DNA from 2 places in the Streptomyces sp. NPDC050549 genome. Region 1 is predicted to be linked to the other one. Evidence: riboswitches for the same ligand, from Rfam matches in the RefSeq annotation. Region 1 holds a riboswitch; the other holds the start of a gene.
What was found. Region 1 has a riboswitch for ZMP and ZTP ahead of AB0I51_RS14815 (glycine hydroxymethyltransferase). Riboswitches for the same ligand answer to the same signal wherever they lie in the genome.
Positions count from the first base shown of each region.

Region 2: it holds a riboswitch for ZMP and ZTP, as region 1 does, so the genes downstream of both, AB0I51_RS39580 (bifunctional 5,10-methylenetetrahydrofolate dehydrogenase/5,10-methenyltetrahydrofolate cyclohydrolase) here and AB0I51_RS14815 (glycine hydroxymethyltransferase) in region 1, are expected to answer to the same signal.

Region 1 covers NZ_JBFAJD010000008.1:175,640-183,377, reverse strand. The annotation lists gene AB0I51_RS14825 (hypothetical protein) at 2-775, shown strand; gene AB0I51_RS14820 (hypothetical protein) at 794-1,495, shown strand; gene AB0I51_RS14815 (glycine hydroxymethyltransferase) at 1,541-2,995, opposite strand; ZMP/ZTP riboswitch at 3,027-3,116, opposite strand; gene rocD (ornithine--oxo-acid transaminase) at 3,208-4,413, shown strand; gene AB0I51_RS14805 (hypothetical protein) at 4,488-5,339, shown strand; gene AB0I51_RS14800 (PLP-dependent aminotransferase family protein) at 5,406-6,809, opposite strand; gene AB0I51_RS14795 (carboxymuconolactone decarboxylase family protein) at 6,856-7,353, shown strand; gene AB0I51_RS14790 (carboxymuconolactone decarboxylase family protein) at 7,350-7,738, shown strand, end outside.
Region 2 covers NZ_JBFAJD010000041.1:80,924-88,661, reverse strand. The annotation lists gene AB0I51_RS39590 (sigma-70 family RNA polymerase sigma factor) at 82-603, shown strand; gene AB0I51_RS39585 (CU044_5270 family protein) at 691-1,581, shown strand; gene AB0I51_RS39580 (bifunctional 5,10-methylenetetrahydrofolate dehydrogenase/5,10-methenyltetrahydrofolate cyclohydrolase) at 1,582-2,430, opposite strand; ZMP/ZTP riboswitch at 2,452-2,536, opposite strand; gene AB0I51_RS39575 (hypothetical protein) at 2,565-3,404, opposite strand; gene AB0I51_RS39570 (MarR family transcriptional regulator) at 3,465-3,953, shown strand; gene AB0I51_RS39565 (nuclear transport factor 2 family protein) at 4,032-4,397, opposite strand; gene AB0I51_RS39560 (hypothetical protein) at 4,568-4,861, shown strand; gene AB0I51_RS39555 (ABC transporter ATP-binding protein) at 4,930-6,684, opposite strand; gene AB0I51_RS39550 (S-(hydroxymethyl)mycothiol dehydrogenase) at 6,824-7,738, shown strand, end outside.

The DNA of each region.
Region 1 (7,738 bases):
GATGTCCGGAGCAGGAAGTGCGGTCAGGACAAGCGGGATCGCGGCCGGGTTGCGCGAAGTGACGGCTCTGGGCGGGGCGTTGGCGATGACGCTGTCGCTGATGGTGTGGGGTGCGTCGGAGGCGGCCGCGGGCGGGCCGACCAGCGTGCTCGTCACCTCGCCGACGAGCGGACGGGCCACGGCGCTGTACTACTCGGACGAACAGTACGGAAAGCTCCAGCAGTTGCTCGGCCCCGAGGGCAGGGGCACCCGCGACAAGCCGCCCGGGGCCGATCTGACCCAGGCCCGCCAGATCAATGTCACCTGGCTGGCGCACGACATATCGCCGTGGCGGATCGACCGGGTCTTTCCCGTCGAGTCCCGTCCGCAGGCGGTGTGGATCCACACGGCGGCCGATGTGCCGGAGAACGCGCATCTGAACGGCTATTGGCATCGCGCCGAGCATCCGGCCCAACTGCGCGCTCTCTTGCGGAAGTTAGGAGTGACGGGCACGGGCACCGGGTCCGACGGCTATTCGGGCATCTTCCCGGCACCGTGGCAGCCGACCGAGTCCGCTCCGGCCACAGCCGCACCTGACAGCGACGCGGAGACCGGCACGGTGCGGGCCACCGTGGGGGACAAGGACGACGGCACCGACCGGTGGTGGGCAATACCGGGCGCGGCGGCCGGAGCGGTACTGGCCCTCGTGCTGCGGCCGTTCGCCGTGCGGCTGCCGCCGGACCTGTGGCGGAAGGGGCGGGAGCCGGGGCCCAGGCAGGAGTTGCGGGACGTGTGAGGGGTGGAGGGGCGCGGGATGGAACGCGGGAGCTTGCGGGGCATGTGTCTGGTCGCTGCGTCGGTGTTGATGGCTCTGGCCGGAGCGGCTCGGGTGCAGGCTGCCGGGACGGCTCAGGTGCGGGTCCAGGATCCGTACCGGGACATCCCGGATCTGGCGCTGGTCGTGGCGGGTGACACGGGCCGGACCGAGACGTGGCATTCCGGGGAGGCGTCGTTCGCGCGCCTGTGGACGTTGTTGCTGCCGACGTACGCGGGGACGGAGCGGGTGCCGCAGGCATGGGAGGCGGGCCGGTATCCGGCGGTGCGGATCACCGTGGTGTGGGGGCTGACCGGGGTCGGCGGCTGGCCCCGGACGAGTCGGGCCCCCGGTGGTGATGTGGCGGTGGAGCGGGAGGACCAGCTGTTCGTCGCCGGGGACGGAACACCGTGGGTGCGGACGGATCCGGCGCCGGAGGTGGCGGACGACGACATCCGCTGGCATCGGGCGCCGCGCGCGGTCTTCACGCGGATGGAGCGGGCAGGGCTGCTCGGTGCGGTCGGGGGCGTTACCGGAGCCGGCGCCGCGAAGGACGAGCCCGGGCCTGCCGAGCGGGTCGGGTGGGCGACCGCGGGGCTCGCCGTCGGCATCGGCGGCACGCTGCTGATACGCCGCGCGGCGGCCCGGCGTGAGGCCGGACCGCCGCGCGATGAACCACGACAGGAACTCATCGATCTGTGAGAGTCACCGATCTTTGACAACTCGACAGAGGACGTATGCCGGCTGTCAGCCGAGGTCGATCTCCGGGTACAGCGGGAAGCCGGACACCAGGTCCGTCGCCCTGCGGGAGATCTCGTCGGAGACCTTTTCGTCCAGGACGTGGCTCGCCTTGCTCGGCGCTCCCGACTTCGTCGTGCCCGGCTCGGCGGTGGTGAGGACCCGGTCGATGAGAGCGGCGACCTCGTCCATCTCGGCGGTACCCAGGCCGCGGGTGGTCAGGGCGGGGGTGCCGATGCGGATGCCGGAGGTGTACCAGGCGCCGTTCGGGTCGGCGGGGATCGCGTTGCGGTTGGTGACGATGCCCGAGTCGAGCAGCGCGGCCTCGGCCTGGCGGCCGGTGAGGCCGTAGGAGGAGGCGACGTCGATCAGGTTGAGGTGGTTGTCGGTGCCACCGGTGACAAGGGTGGCGCCCCGGCGCATCAGGCCGTCCGCCAGCGCCCGGGAGTTGTCGACGATGCGCTGGGCGTAGTCCCGGAAGGAGGGCTGCCGGGCCTCGGCGAGGGCGACGGCCTTGGCTGCCATGACGTGCGGGAGCGGGCCGCCGAGGACCATCGGGCAGCCGCGGTCGACCTGGTCCTTGAGGGAGTCGTCGCACAGGACCATGCCGCCGCGCGGGCCGCGCAGCGACTTGTGGGTGGTGGTGGTGACGATCTGGGCGTGCGGGACCGGGTCGAAGTCGCCGGTCAGGACCTTGCCCGCGACCAGGCCGGCGAAGTGCGCCATGTCGACCATGAGGGTCGCGCCGACCTCGTCGGCGATCTCGCGCATGATGCGGAAGTTCACCAGGCGGGGGTAGGCGGAGTAGCCGGCCACGATGATCAGCGGCTTGAAGTCGCGGGCCGAGGCGCGCAGGGCGTCGTAGTCGATGAGGCCGGTCGCCGGGTCGGTGCCGTAGGAGCGTTGGTCGAACATCTTGCCGGAGATGTTCGGGCGGAAGCCGTGGGTGAGGTGGCCGCCGGCGTCCAGGGACATGCCGAGCATGCGCTGGTTGCCGAAGGCCTGGCGGAGTTCGGCCCAGTCGGCGTCGGAGAGGTCGTTGACCTGGCGGACGCCCGCCTTCGCGAGAGCGGGGACCTCGACGCGGTCGGCGAGGACCGACCAGAAGGCGACGAGGTTGGCGTCGATGCCTGAGTGCGGCTGGACGTAGGCGTGGCGGGCGCCGAAAAGTTCGCGCGCGTGCTCGGCGGCGAGGGACTCGACCGTGTCGACGTTGCGGCAGCCGGCGTAGAAGCGGCGGCCGACGGTGCCCTCGGCGTACTTGTCGCTGAACCAGTTGCCCATGGCCAGCAGGGTGGCCGGGGAGGCGTAGTTCTCGGAGGCGATCAGCTTGAGCATCTCGCGCTGGTCGGCGAGTTCCTGGCCGATGGCGTCGGCGACGCGCGGCTCGACGGCACGGATCACATCGAGGGCGGCGCGGAAGGCGGTGGACTCGTTGGAGAGGGGCGCGGAATTGTCGGGCATGGGGACCTCCGGACGTGGCGTTCGGCGTTCACGGTACGGCCCAGGCGCACGGCACACATTGCAGCTCGGGCCGCTCCCCGATGGTCGGTCCCATCCCAGCGCGCCAGTCACGGCCCGCCGGTCAGCCTACCGGGCGGGCCGGACGGTGCGGCTCCCGCGTCCACCATGCGGGCGAGGATAGGAAAGGGGCAACCTCACCCCCGGGAGACGCCGTGACCAGTACGGAAGCCCTCATCGCCGCCGCCGAGGCGCACACCCCGCACACCTATCACCCGCTGCCGGTGGTGATCGCCACGGCCGAGGGCGCGTGGATGACGGACGTGGCGGGGCGGCGCTATCTGGACCTGCTCGCCGGGTACTCGGCGCTGAACTTCGGGCACGGCAACCCACGGCTGATCGCGGCGGCGAAGGCGCAGTTGGACCGGGTGACGCTGACGTCGCGGGCGTTCCACCACGACCGGTTCGGCGCGTTCTGCGAGCAGTTGGCCGAGTTGTGCGGCATGGAGCTGGTGCTGCCGATGAACACGGGCGCGGAGGCGGTGGAGACCGCGCTGAAGACGGCCCGGAAGTGGGGGTACCGGGTCAAGGGAGTACCTGCGGGACGAGCGAAGATCGTGGTGGCGGGCAACAACTTCCACGGCCGTACGACGACGATCGTCGGCTTCTCCACCGACCCGGAGGCGCGGGCGGACTTCGGGCCGTACACGCCGGGCTTCGAGATCGTGCCGTACGGGGATCTGACCGCGATGCGGGCGGCGGTCAGCGAGAACACGGTGGCCGTGCTGTTGGAGCCGATCCAGGGCGAGGCGGGGGTGCTGGTGCCGCCGGCCGGATATCTGCCGGGGGTACGGGAGTTGACGCGCGAGCGGAACGCCCTCCTCATCGCCGACGAGATCCAGTCGGGGCTCGGGCGGACGGGACGGACGTTCGCGTGCGAGCACGAGGGCGTCGTGCCCGACATGTATGTGCTGGGCAAGGCGCTGGGCGGCGGGGTGGTACCGGTGTCGGCGGTGGTGTCGAGCGCCGAGGTCCTGGGGGTGTTCCGGCCCGGGGAGCACGGGTCGACGTTCGGCGGGAATCCGCTGGCGTGTGCGGTGGCGCTGGAGGTGATCGCCATGCTGCGGACGGGCGAGTACCAGGCGCGGGCGGCGCAGCTCGGGGAGCATCTGCACGGGGAGCTGCGGCAGTTGAAGGACACCGGGCGGGTGACGGCGGTGCGTGGGCGGGGACTGTGGGCCGGGGTCGACATCGCTCCGGCGGTCGGGACGGGCCGGGAGGTCTCGGAGCGGCTGATGGAGCGGGGCGTCCTGGTGAAGGACACCCACGGGTCGACGATCCGGATCGCACCGCCGCTGATGATCAGCGAGGAGGACCTGGACCGGGGACTGGCCGGGCTGCGGGCGGTGCTGGGCGTCTAGAGATCGGTGAGAGGGCCGGCACCGGAGGCGGGGGGCGTTCTCCCCTCCCCTAGAGTCCCTTTGTGCTCTTTGGAATGGTGTGCGCGCTCGGCGCGGCGATCTGCTTCGGTACGGCGACGGTCCTGCAGGCGGTCGCCACGCGGGCGGCGACGACGGGTGGGGGCGGGGACGCGGCGCTGTTGCTGCGGGCGCTGCGGCAGTGGCGGTACATGGCGGGGCTCGCGCTGGACGGGCTGGGGTTCGTGTTCCAGATCGCGGCGCTGCGGTCGCTGCCCATCTACGCGGTCGGGGCGGCCCTGGCGTCGAGCCTCGCGGTGACGGCGGTGGTGGCCGCGCGGCTGCTGAAGGTGCGGCTCAGCGGGGTGGAGTGGGCGGCCGTCGGGGTGGTGTGCGCGGGGCTTGCGATGCTGGGGCTGGCGTCCGGGGCGGAGGGGGACCGGGCCGGGTCCATGGCATTGAAGTGGGCGATGCTGGGGACGGCCGGTGCGGTGCTGCTGCTCGGGCTGGTCGGTGGGCGACTGCCGGAGCGGGGGCGGGCGTTGACGCTCGGGCTTGGCGCCGGGTTCGGGTTCGGGGTCGTCGAGGTGGCGGTCCGACTGATCGACTCGCTCTCACCGTCGGCGCTGGTCGGAAATCCGGCGACGTACGCGCTGCTGGTCGGTGGGGGCGCCGCGTTCCTGCTGCTGACGACCGCTCTGCAACGGGGGTCGGTGACGACGGCCACGGCAGGGTTGGTGATCGGGGAGACGATCGGGCCTGCGGCGGTGGGGGTGGTGTGGCTCGGGGACCGTACGCGGGAGGGGTTGGAGTGGCTGGCGGTACTGGGGTTTGTGGTGGCGGTGGTGGGGGCGCTGGCGTTGGCACGGTTCGGGGAGGCGCCGACCTCCGGCGGTGCAGCGGTGGAGGGTGCAGGTGAGTTGGGGTGACCGTCCCTGGGGGGCTGCGCCCCCGGACGGGGTGATTCTTACCGGCCCTCGTTCAAGGGTGAGCCCTCACGGCAGCACCCTGCACAGTGCCTCCACCGCCCCCGCCCACGCGTGGTCCGGCGGGGTGCCGTAGCCCACCACCAGGGCGTCCAGGGGGTCGGCCTGGGCCCGGGCGTGACGGTAGGAGGAGAGGGAGTGGAGGGCCAGGCCCTGCCAGGCGGCGGCCTGGACCACGGACTGCTCGGTGGCGGGTGGGAGCCTGAGGACGGCGTGGAAGCCGGCGGCGATGCCGGTGACGTGGACGTCGGGGGCGTGCTGGGCCAGGGCCTCGACGAGGTTGTCGCGGCGGCGGCGGTAGCGCAGGCGGGCGGCGCGGACGTGGCGGTCGTGGGCACCGGAGGTGATGAACTCGGCGAGGGTCAGCTGGTCCAGGACGCCGCAGGTGTCGACGCCGCCCTTCGCCTTCACGACCTCCTCGGCGAGTGACGGGGGCAGGACCAGCCAGGCCAGGCGGAGACCCGGGGCGAGGGATTTGCTGGCGGTGCCGAGGTAGACGACGTGGTCGGGGTCGAGGCCCTGGAGGGCGCCGATCGGCTGGCGGTCGTAGCGGAACTCGCCGTCGTAGTCGTCCTCCAGGACGACACCGCCGGTGCGCCGGGCCCAGTCGACGACGGCGGAGCGGCGGTCGTGGCGGAGCGGGACGCCCATGGGGAACTGGTGGGCCGGGGTGAGGAGGACAGCCGGCTCGTCCGTCAACTGCCCCGGGTTCGTGCCCAGTTCGTCGAAAGGGAGCGGGCGGGTGCGCAGACCGGCCCCGTCGAGGATCTGCCAGTGCGCGGGCAGGCCGTAGGACTCCACCGCGATGGTGTGGGCGCCGCGGGCCCTCAGCGCTGTGCCGATCAGCCGCAGGCCGTTGGAGATGCCCGCGCTGATCACGATGTGCTCGGGGTCGGCGCGGACGCCGCGGGCCCGGGCGAGGTAGGCGGCGAGGGCGGTGCGCAGTTCGGCACGGCCTCGGGGGTCGCCGTAGCCGAGGGCCTGGTACGGGGCGGAGGTGAAGGCGCGGCGGGCGGCCTTGAGCCATTCGGTGCGGGGGAACGAGGCGAGGTCGGGGGTGCCGGGGACGAGGTCGTAGGCGGGGCGGGTGTGCAGGCGGCGGGGCGGGGTCGTGTCGGTGGGCGGGACGACCGCACGGTCGGCGACGCGGGTGCCGGAGCCCTGGCGGGCGGTGAGCCAGCCCTCCGCGACCAGGTCGGCATAGGCGTCGGCGACGGTGTTGCGGGCCACGCCCAGGTCGGCGGCGAGGGAGCGGGAGGAGGGCAGCCTGGTGCCGGGGGCGAGGCGGCCGGTGCGGACGGCGTCGCGCAGCGCGTCCGTCAGACCCCGGCGGACGCCGGTGCCGGTACCCGCGCCGGCGCCGTGGGGTTCGAGGTGGAGGTCTACACCCAAAGTGGCCCATGATTTCGCCATGGAAATGGACCATACTCCTGGGCTGCCTGGCTTCTAGGGTCGAGACATGACCACAGCACAGGAAGCTCCTTACGCCCCCGAACACAGCCCCCGTCTCAACTGGGCCGAGCACGCCCCCGAGGTCTACAAGACGATGGTCCGTCTCGACGCGGCGGCCCGTCGGGGGCTCGACCCGAAGCTGCTGGAGCTGGTGAAGATCCGCGCCTCGCAGCTCAACCACTGCGCGTTCTGCCTCGACATGCACACCAAGGACGCGCTGGCGGCGGGCGAGAGCGTGGAGCGGATCATCCAGCTCGGGGCGTGGCAGGAGTCGCGGCACTTCTACACCGAGAAGGAGCTCGCGGCGATCGAGCTGACCGAGGCGATCACCGTCCTGACCGACGGTTTCGTACCGGACGAGGTGTACGACCGGGCCGCCGCGCAGTTCGAAGAGGCCGAACTGACCCAGCTGATCGCCGCAATCACGGTGATCAACGCCTGGAACCGGTTCGGGGTCAGCACGCGGATGGTACCGGGGCACTACAAGGCGGGACAGCACAAGTGACCTTGCGGACACGGGTGTTGGACCGTGGGGTCGGGCAGGCCATGGCCTCGCTCAGCGCCGCCGCGAAGAAGGGCCTGGGCGATCCCGCGCTCGCCGAACTCGTCGTGATCCGGGCCTCGCAGCTCAACCACTGTGCGTTCTGCCTGGACATGCATCTGACCGTCGCCCGCGAACTCGGCGTGAGCGAGGGGACGTTGGACCTGCTGGCGGCGTGGGAGGAGGCCGAGGGCGTCTTCGACGAGCGGGAGCGGGCCGCGCTCGCGCTGACCGAAGCGGTGACCGTACTGACGGAGGGCTTCGTGCCGGATCCGGTGTACTCCAGGGCCGCCGAGCACTTCGACGACGTCCGGCTCGCCCATCTCGTCGGGCTCGTCACCGCCATCAA
Region 2 (7,738 bases), on a different contig from region 1:
CCGCCCGTCACACTCGACGGGCGCGACGAGAATCACGAGAACGGGTGTGACGATCGCCCGGGTGCCGGACACGAACGGAACATGAGCAACGACGAGATCTTCGCCGCTGCCTATCGCGAGCACTACTGGGCGGTCAGCCGCTACGTTGCCCGGCGACTGGACGGGCGGAGCGGTGAGGTGGAGGAAGTGGTGGCGGAGGTCTTCACCGTCGCCTGGCGCCGCCGTGCGGACCTGCCGCAGGCCCCGCTGCCCTGGCTGTACGGCGTTGCCCGGAACTGCCTGGCCAACGCGGTGCGGGGGTATGGACGTCGCCGTCGGCTTGTCCATCGGCTGGGCAACGACGAGAGCGCGCACGGGCGGCAGGTGGCTGCCGGGCCCGACGCGGAGACGCCTGGTTCCTGGGTGCACGAGGCGCTCGCGCGGCTGTCGCCGGCCGATCAGGAGGTACTGCGGCTGACTGCGTGGGAGGAGCTGGGTGTGGAGGAGGTCGCCGTGGTTCTGGGGTGCGGTGTGCGGGCTGCGGCCATGCGGTTGCATCGGGCGCGGCGTCGGTTGAGGGCGGAGATCGACCGGCTCGTGGTGCTTGGCGGTGCGGGGTGTTGATCGAGTCTTCTGCCGCGCCGTCGTGGCCGGTCGCGCAGTTCCCCGCGCCCCTTTGGGGCACTACAGGTGGACCGGAGGAGTATCGCCATGGCTGATGAGCTCGAACTCCTGCGCAGCGCCAATCCGTTCACGGTGGACGGGCCTTTCTACGGCGATGGACCTCTGGACCACCACGCCTCACGTCGGCTCAACCGGCTGCTGAACGAACGGCGTCGTCGGCTGCTCTGGAGTCTCGTGGCCGGAGTCGCCGTAGTGGCCACCGTGTTCACGCTGTTGCTGGGCGGACCGAGCGGCACTCCCGCCGTGGCGGCGCCCCGCCCTCTGGTCGTGCAGGCGAACTCCACGCCCGTGTCCCTGGGACAGCTCGCCGCTCTCGCCGCGGCGGTCGCGGTCGACGGAAATCCCGCTCTGCGCAAGGGAACTCATGTGCAGTCTTGGAGTCTCGGCATGTCCGACGACAAACCACCGGTCACCATCCCCGAGGAACGCATCGTGCGCTGGAACGGGGACGACAGCCATACGGAACGTGTCGTCGAGGACGGGCATGTCGTCAAGGAGACGACGTATCCGCCGAGTTGGAGCGATGTCCCGCCCGAGGCCCGGCCCCCGCACGACGTGGCGGGACTGCGGGCGTACCTCCAGGAGGCCACGTACAGCAAGACGCCGTTGACCACTCCCGAACTTCTCGCCGCTGTTGGGGAGTTGCTGGATCACTGGACGCTGGGGGCGCGTGAGTCGGCCGCGTTGGCGCGGCTGCTCGCGGGGGCGGACGGGCTGCGGCCGGTGGGGGAGGTGACCGACCGCCTCGGGCGGCGCGGGGAGGCTTATGTGTATCGGCAGTCGGGCAGCCGCCTGATGCTGATCATGGATCCGGCCACCGGCGCCGTCCTCGGGATGGAGAGCACCTTCACGAAGGACCAGCCCGAGTACGGCGTCAAGGCCGGGGACGTCATGGACTACAGCGCGTGGACGCGCTGATCACACCCCGAGCTGCCGGGCCGCGGCCGTCACGGTCTGTTCCAGGAGCGTGGCGATCGTCATCGGGCCGACGCCGCCCGGCACCGGCGTGATCAGTGAGGCACGTTCGGCGGCGGAGTCGAAGTCGACGTCGCCGACGTTGCCCGCGTTGTAGCCCGCGTCGAGCACGACCGCGCCCGGCTTGATGTCCTCGCCGCGGATCAGCCGGGGGCGCCCCACCGCCGCGACCACGATGTCCGCCTCGCGGACCGCCGCCGACAGGTCACGGGTGCGGGAGTGGCAGTAGGTGACCGTCGCGTCGCGCGCCAGGAGCAGCATGCCTGCCGGCTTGCCGAGGATCGCGCTGCGGCCCACGACGACGGCCCGCTTGCCGGACGGGTCGACGTCGTACTCGTCGAGCAGCCGCATGATGCCGCCGGGCGTGCAGGACACGAAGCCCGGCAGACCGAAGCTCATCGCCGCGAAGGACGCGAAGGTGACGCCGTCGACGTCCTTCTCCGGCGCGATCGCCTCGAACGCGGCCCGCTCGTCGATGTGTTCACCCATCGGGTGCTGGAGCAGGATGCCGTGGACGGTGGGGTCGGCGGAGAGCGTGGTGAGGGTCGCGACCAGTTCGGCGGTGGTCGTGGTGGCGAGGAGTTCGACGTGCCGGGACTCGATGCCGGCCTTGCGGCTGCGGTTCTGCTTCATCCGGACGTAGGTGACGGAGGCCGGGTCGGCGCCGACCAGAACCGTCGCCAGACAGGGCGCCGTACCGGTGCGTTCCGTGAGGTCGGCGGCCTGTTTCGCGGTGTCCTCGACGATGCGCCGGGCGAGCGCGCTGCCGTCCATGAGCCGTGCCTGGGACATGATCCACTCCTGAGCTGGTTGACCGATCGCCCAGGCGCACGGCATTCACTCCGCGTGGGCCGCTCCACGGTGGTGCTCCACCTCAGCGCCAGTCACGACCCACGAACAGCCTAACCGAGAGAGTTCTACGGCCGTCAGGACCCGCTCTCGGCGGGCGGCTGCGTCGGGTCGACACCGGTCAGGAAGTCCCGGGCCTGGGCCGCGAGGCGTGGCGCCCCGATGGCCTCCGCCCAGCGGGCGACCTCCGTCGCGAGTGCCCTGGCCCCGGCCTCGTCGCCGGAGTCCCTGGCCAGGACGGCGAGCAGCAGCTGCTGGGAGAGTGTGCCGGGGACCGTACCCGCGCCTGCGCCGAGCGTGGCAGCCCGGCGCCAGCGATTCAGGGCCAGTTCGTGGTCACCGGCGTCGTGGTCGTGGTCGCCCAGGTGGCGCAGGGCCTCTCGGGCCAGCAGCGGGTCCTCGCCCGACTCGGCGGCGCGCAGCGCGGACATGTAGTGGGAGGGTGCGTTCGTCAGGTCGGCGAAGTGGTTGTCCGTGATCAGGCCGAGGTACATCTCCGCCCAGCCCCGGCGCCCCTCGTCCGGGGCGTCGTCCCGCAGCGACTCCGCTTCGCGGAGCAGGGAGGTGAGGGCTTGCGGGTCCTTCCCGGCCGGGCCCAACCGGAGCCGGCCGTCGACGACGAGCAGCCGTCGGTAGGTGTTCCGCAGTCGCGCGAAGTCCACGTCCCAGTCGCCGCCCGGGAACTCCTTCCCGGCCGCCTCGATACGTGCCGTCGCGGTGTCCGTGCCCGCGAACCAGTCCTGTTCCAGGGCCACTTGGGCAGCGGCGCGGGCGATTCGCGCCCGGGGGTCCGGTCCGTCGGTGGTGCATGCGTCCAGGAGGCGGGAGGCGCGCTCCCATCGTCCCGTGACGCTCAACTCGTGGGCTGCGGCGATGAGTTCCTCGACGGGGACGACCGTGTTCGCTGTGGATGTCATGGCGGGGAAGGTAGTTATGCGAAAAACTATCCACAAGAAAACCACTGCGGGAGGCAGACGGTGGAGGACTCGGTCGACCGGCACGTGGCGCTCTGGTTGAAGGAACTCGCCTGGATGGACCCGGTGAAGGAGGAGATCTTCTTCCGGCTGGCGATCCTGGCCCGCCATGCCGGTCGGACGCGGCGTGACGTGCTCGACGCCGACGGGCTCAAGCAGTGGCAGTTCAAGGTGCTGCTCATGCTGCGCAGGCTCGGGCCACCGTACGAGACGAGCCCGTCACACCTGGCGGAGCTGCTGGGGCTGACCCGTGGGGCGCTCTCCGCGCGGCTGGCGGCCGTCGAGGAGGCGGGCCTGATCGTCCGCACCCATGAGACGGGGGACCGGCGGCGGGTGCGGGTGCGCCTCACCGACGCCGGAAACGCAGTCCTCGAGGAGCACGTGGCGGCGGAGGAAGCGGGCGAGCTCGCGCTGCTCGCAGCACTGACCCCAGCAGAGCGCCGGACGCTCGCAGACCTGCTGCGGAAACTGGTGCTCGCCGTCGAGTCCTAGCGGGGCCGACGGGTACCGTGCTGGCCGAGAAGGTCCAGGTCAGCCGGGTGGTGACCCGGACCTTCGGCACCAGTCGCGCTAGCCGTCCCATGCCTGGATCATGGTCTGACGGGTGATCTTGCCGTCGTCCAGTACGAGCATCGACTCGGCCAGGACTCGGGTCCCGTCCGGGTACTGACAGGACTCGCTGTAGGCGACTCGGTCCCCCTGTACGACGCACTCCTCCAGTTTGTGCGTCATGTCGCGGCTGTAGACGTCGGCGAGCATGGCGCCGATCTCGTCCCTGCCGTGCAGGACCTTGGGGTTGCTGGGCTGCGTCTGGTGGTCGACGACGTGGATCTCGGCGTCGTCGGCATAGAGCGACAGAAGTGTCGCCGCTGTGTGATCTTCGATGCCCCGGCGCAGGGCTTCGGTGTCGAAGCCGGGGCGTGCCGCGGTGCCCATGGTTACCTCCTCGGAGGGCCGCGGCCCGAACAGGAGCGAGCCGCGCGGGCCTCTCCTACGAGACTCCTCCGTCGCGCCGGGGTCGGCAAACCGAGCGGCGCGATCCGCCTGACGGGTGAGCGGCGACCGGTGCCCGTGACCGGGCGGCTACCCTCCGCGTTGCTGGAAGCATGATCTCAACACGACGTATTGCCGCCGCCGTTGGTCTCGCCGTCGGGGTCACCGGCCTCGTCGCGCCGATGGCGAACGCCGCCGAAGCGCCCGCCTTCAAGGACGGCAAGGTCAGCCCGGTCGCCCTGCTGGACTCGCTCGCGGTCAGCGAGATCCCCGCCGAGCACCAGGCGCAGATCCCGAAGGTCGCCGACCAGATGAAGGCGCTGAACCACCTCAACGACCTCCAGCAGCTGCACCAGGTCACCGACATGGCCGCGCCGGTCACGGGACTCCTCCCCGCCGTCGAGTAGCGGGACCGCGCAGCGCGCAGACCTTGAGGGCCGTCCGGAAACGGGCGGCCCTCAGTCGTGGAGCGGGATCAGCCCGCCGTGGCGAGGAACTGGGTGGCCGCCAGCTCCGCGTAGAGCGGGTCGGCGGCCACCAGCTCCCGGTGCGTACCCACCGCGCGGACCCGGCCCGCGTCCATGACGACGATCCGGTCGGCCATCGTCACCGTGGACAGCCGGTGCGCGACGACCAGGACCGTCGTCGTACGCGCCACATCGGCGACGGTGTCGCGCAGGGCCGCCTCGTTGACCGCGTCGAGCTGCGAGGTCGCCTCGTCCAGGAGCAGCAGCCGCGGGTGGCGCAGCAGGGCGCGGGCGATCGCGACGCGCTGGCGTTCGCCGCCGGAGAGGCGGGTGCCGCGGTGGCCGACCAGGGGGTCGACACCCTTCGGCAGCCGGGCGACCAGACCGTCGAGACGGGTCGTCTTCAGGACGCGGGTGACGTCGTCCGCGCTCGCGTCCGGATTGCCGAGCAGCAGGTTGTCGCGCAGGGAGCCCGAGAGAACCGGTGCGTCCTGCTCCACATAGCCGATGGCGGAACGGAGCCCGGACAGCTCCCAGTCCGCGAGGTCCCGGCCGTCGAGGGTGATGGCGCCGGACTCGGGGTCGTAGAACCGCTCGATGAGGGAGAACACGGTGGTCTTGCCGGCGCCGGACGGGCCGACGAACGCCGTCATGCCCTGGGCCGGTACGGAGAAGGTCACGCCGTGGTGGACGTAGGGCAGGTCGTCGGCGTAGCGGAAGCGGACGTCGTCGAAGGCGAGGGCCGCGGGTGCGGCGCCGGGGGAGGGCAACCGGGCGGGGAGGGACGGGGGTTCGGCGGGGAGTTGCAGCGCCTCCTGGATGCGGGAGAGGGCCGCAGCGCCCGTCTGGTACTGCGTGATCGCGCCGACGACCTGCTGGATCGGCATCATGAGGTAGAAGACGTAGAGGAGGAAGGCGACCAGCGTGCCGACGTCTATCGCGCCCGTCGCCACGCGTGCTCCGCCCACCGCGAGGACGGTGATGAACGCGATCTGCATGGACAGGCCGGCCGTGTTGCCCGCCGCCGCTGCCCACTTGGCGGCGCGGATGCTCTGCCGCCACGACTCCTCGGCCGCCGCGTGCAGGGTGCGCTCCTCGTGGTCCTCGGCGCCGGACGCCTTCACCGTGCGCAGCGCGCCGAGGATCCGCTCCAGCGAGGCACCCATCACACCGATCGCGTCCTGCGCCTGCCGGCTGGCCCGGTTGATGCGCGGCACGATCACACTGAGCACGGTGCCCGCGCCCACGATCACGCCGAGGGTGACGGCCAGCAGCACGGGGTCGACCAGCCCCATCATCACCACCGTCGCGACGAGGATGAGCCCTTCGGTGCCGAGGCCCACCAGTGAGTCGGTGGTGACCTCGCGCAGCAGCGTGGTGTCGGAGGTGATGCGGGCCATCAGGTCGCCGGGCTCGCTGCGGTCCACCGCGCTGATCCGCAGTCGCAGCAGATACGACGACAGGGCGCGCCGCGCGCCGAGCACCACCGACTCGGCGGTGCGCCGCAGCACGTACGAACCCAGCGCGCCCACCGCCGCGTTGGCGACCACCAGGGCCGACATCGCGAGCAGCGCCCCGGTGATCGTCCGGTCGTGCGACAGGTCGTCGATGAGTCCCCGTGCGACCAGCGGCAGCAGCAGCCCGGTGCCGCCGGTGACCAGCGAGAGCAGCGCGCCCGCCAACAGGGCCCAGCGGTGCGGTCGTACGTAGTCGAGGAGCAGCCGCCAGGCCGGCCGGTCGCTCCGAGTCCCTGCGATGCCCACGGCGCTCCCCGGGATGCGGTCGGAGCATTCAGGCTACGTCGGCCGGCGCCGACGCTGTCGAGCCTCCGTCGTGCCCTTACCGATCAGTCACGCGTAGGGTCTCAGGCAGGGACAACGATCGACGAAAGGGTTCAGGACCATGGCGCAGGAAGTGCGCGGCGTGATCGCGCCGGGAAAGAACGAACCGGTCCGGGTCGAGACGATCGTCGTACCCGATCCCGGACCCGGTGAGGCCGTGGTGAAGGTACAGGCCTGCGGGGTCTGTCACACCGACCTGCACTACAAGCAGGGCGGCATCAGCGACGACTTCCCCTTCCTGCTGGGGCACGAGGCGGCGGGGATCGTGGAGTCGGTCGGCGAGGGCGTCACCGACGTCGCCCCGGGTGACTTCGTGATCCTCAACTGGCGTGCGGTGTGCGGCAATTGCCGGGCCTGTCTGCGCGGCCGGCCGCAGTACTGCTTCAACACCCACAACGCGAAGCAGAAGATGACCCTCGCCTCGACCGGCCAGGAACTCTCCCCGGCCCTCGGCATCGGCGCCTTCGCCGACAAGACGCTGGTCGCGGCCGGGCAGTGCACCAAGGTCGACCCGGCCGTCTCCCCGGCCGTCGCCGGGCTGCTCGGCTGCGGCGTGATGGCCGGTATCGGCGCGGCGATCAACACCGGGAACGTCGGGCGCGGTGACAGCGTCGCCGTCATCGGTTGCGGTGGCGTCGGCGACGCGGCGATCGCCGGGGCCCGGCTCGCGGGCGCGGCGCGGATCATCGCCGTCGACATCGACGACCGCAAGCTGGAGAAGGCCCGCTCGATGGGCGCCACCCACACCGTGAACTCCAAGACGTCCGACGCCGTCGAGGCGATCCGCGAACTGACCGGCGGCTTCGGCGCCGACGTCGTCATCGAGGCGGTCGGCCGCCCGGAGACGTACAAGCAGGCCTTCTACGGCCGTGATCTCGCCGGCACGGTCGTCCTCGTCGGCGTCCCGACGCCCGAGATGAAGCTCGAACTCCCGCTGCTGGACGTCTTCGGGCGCGGCGGTTCCCTCAAGTCGTCC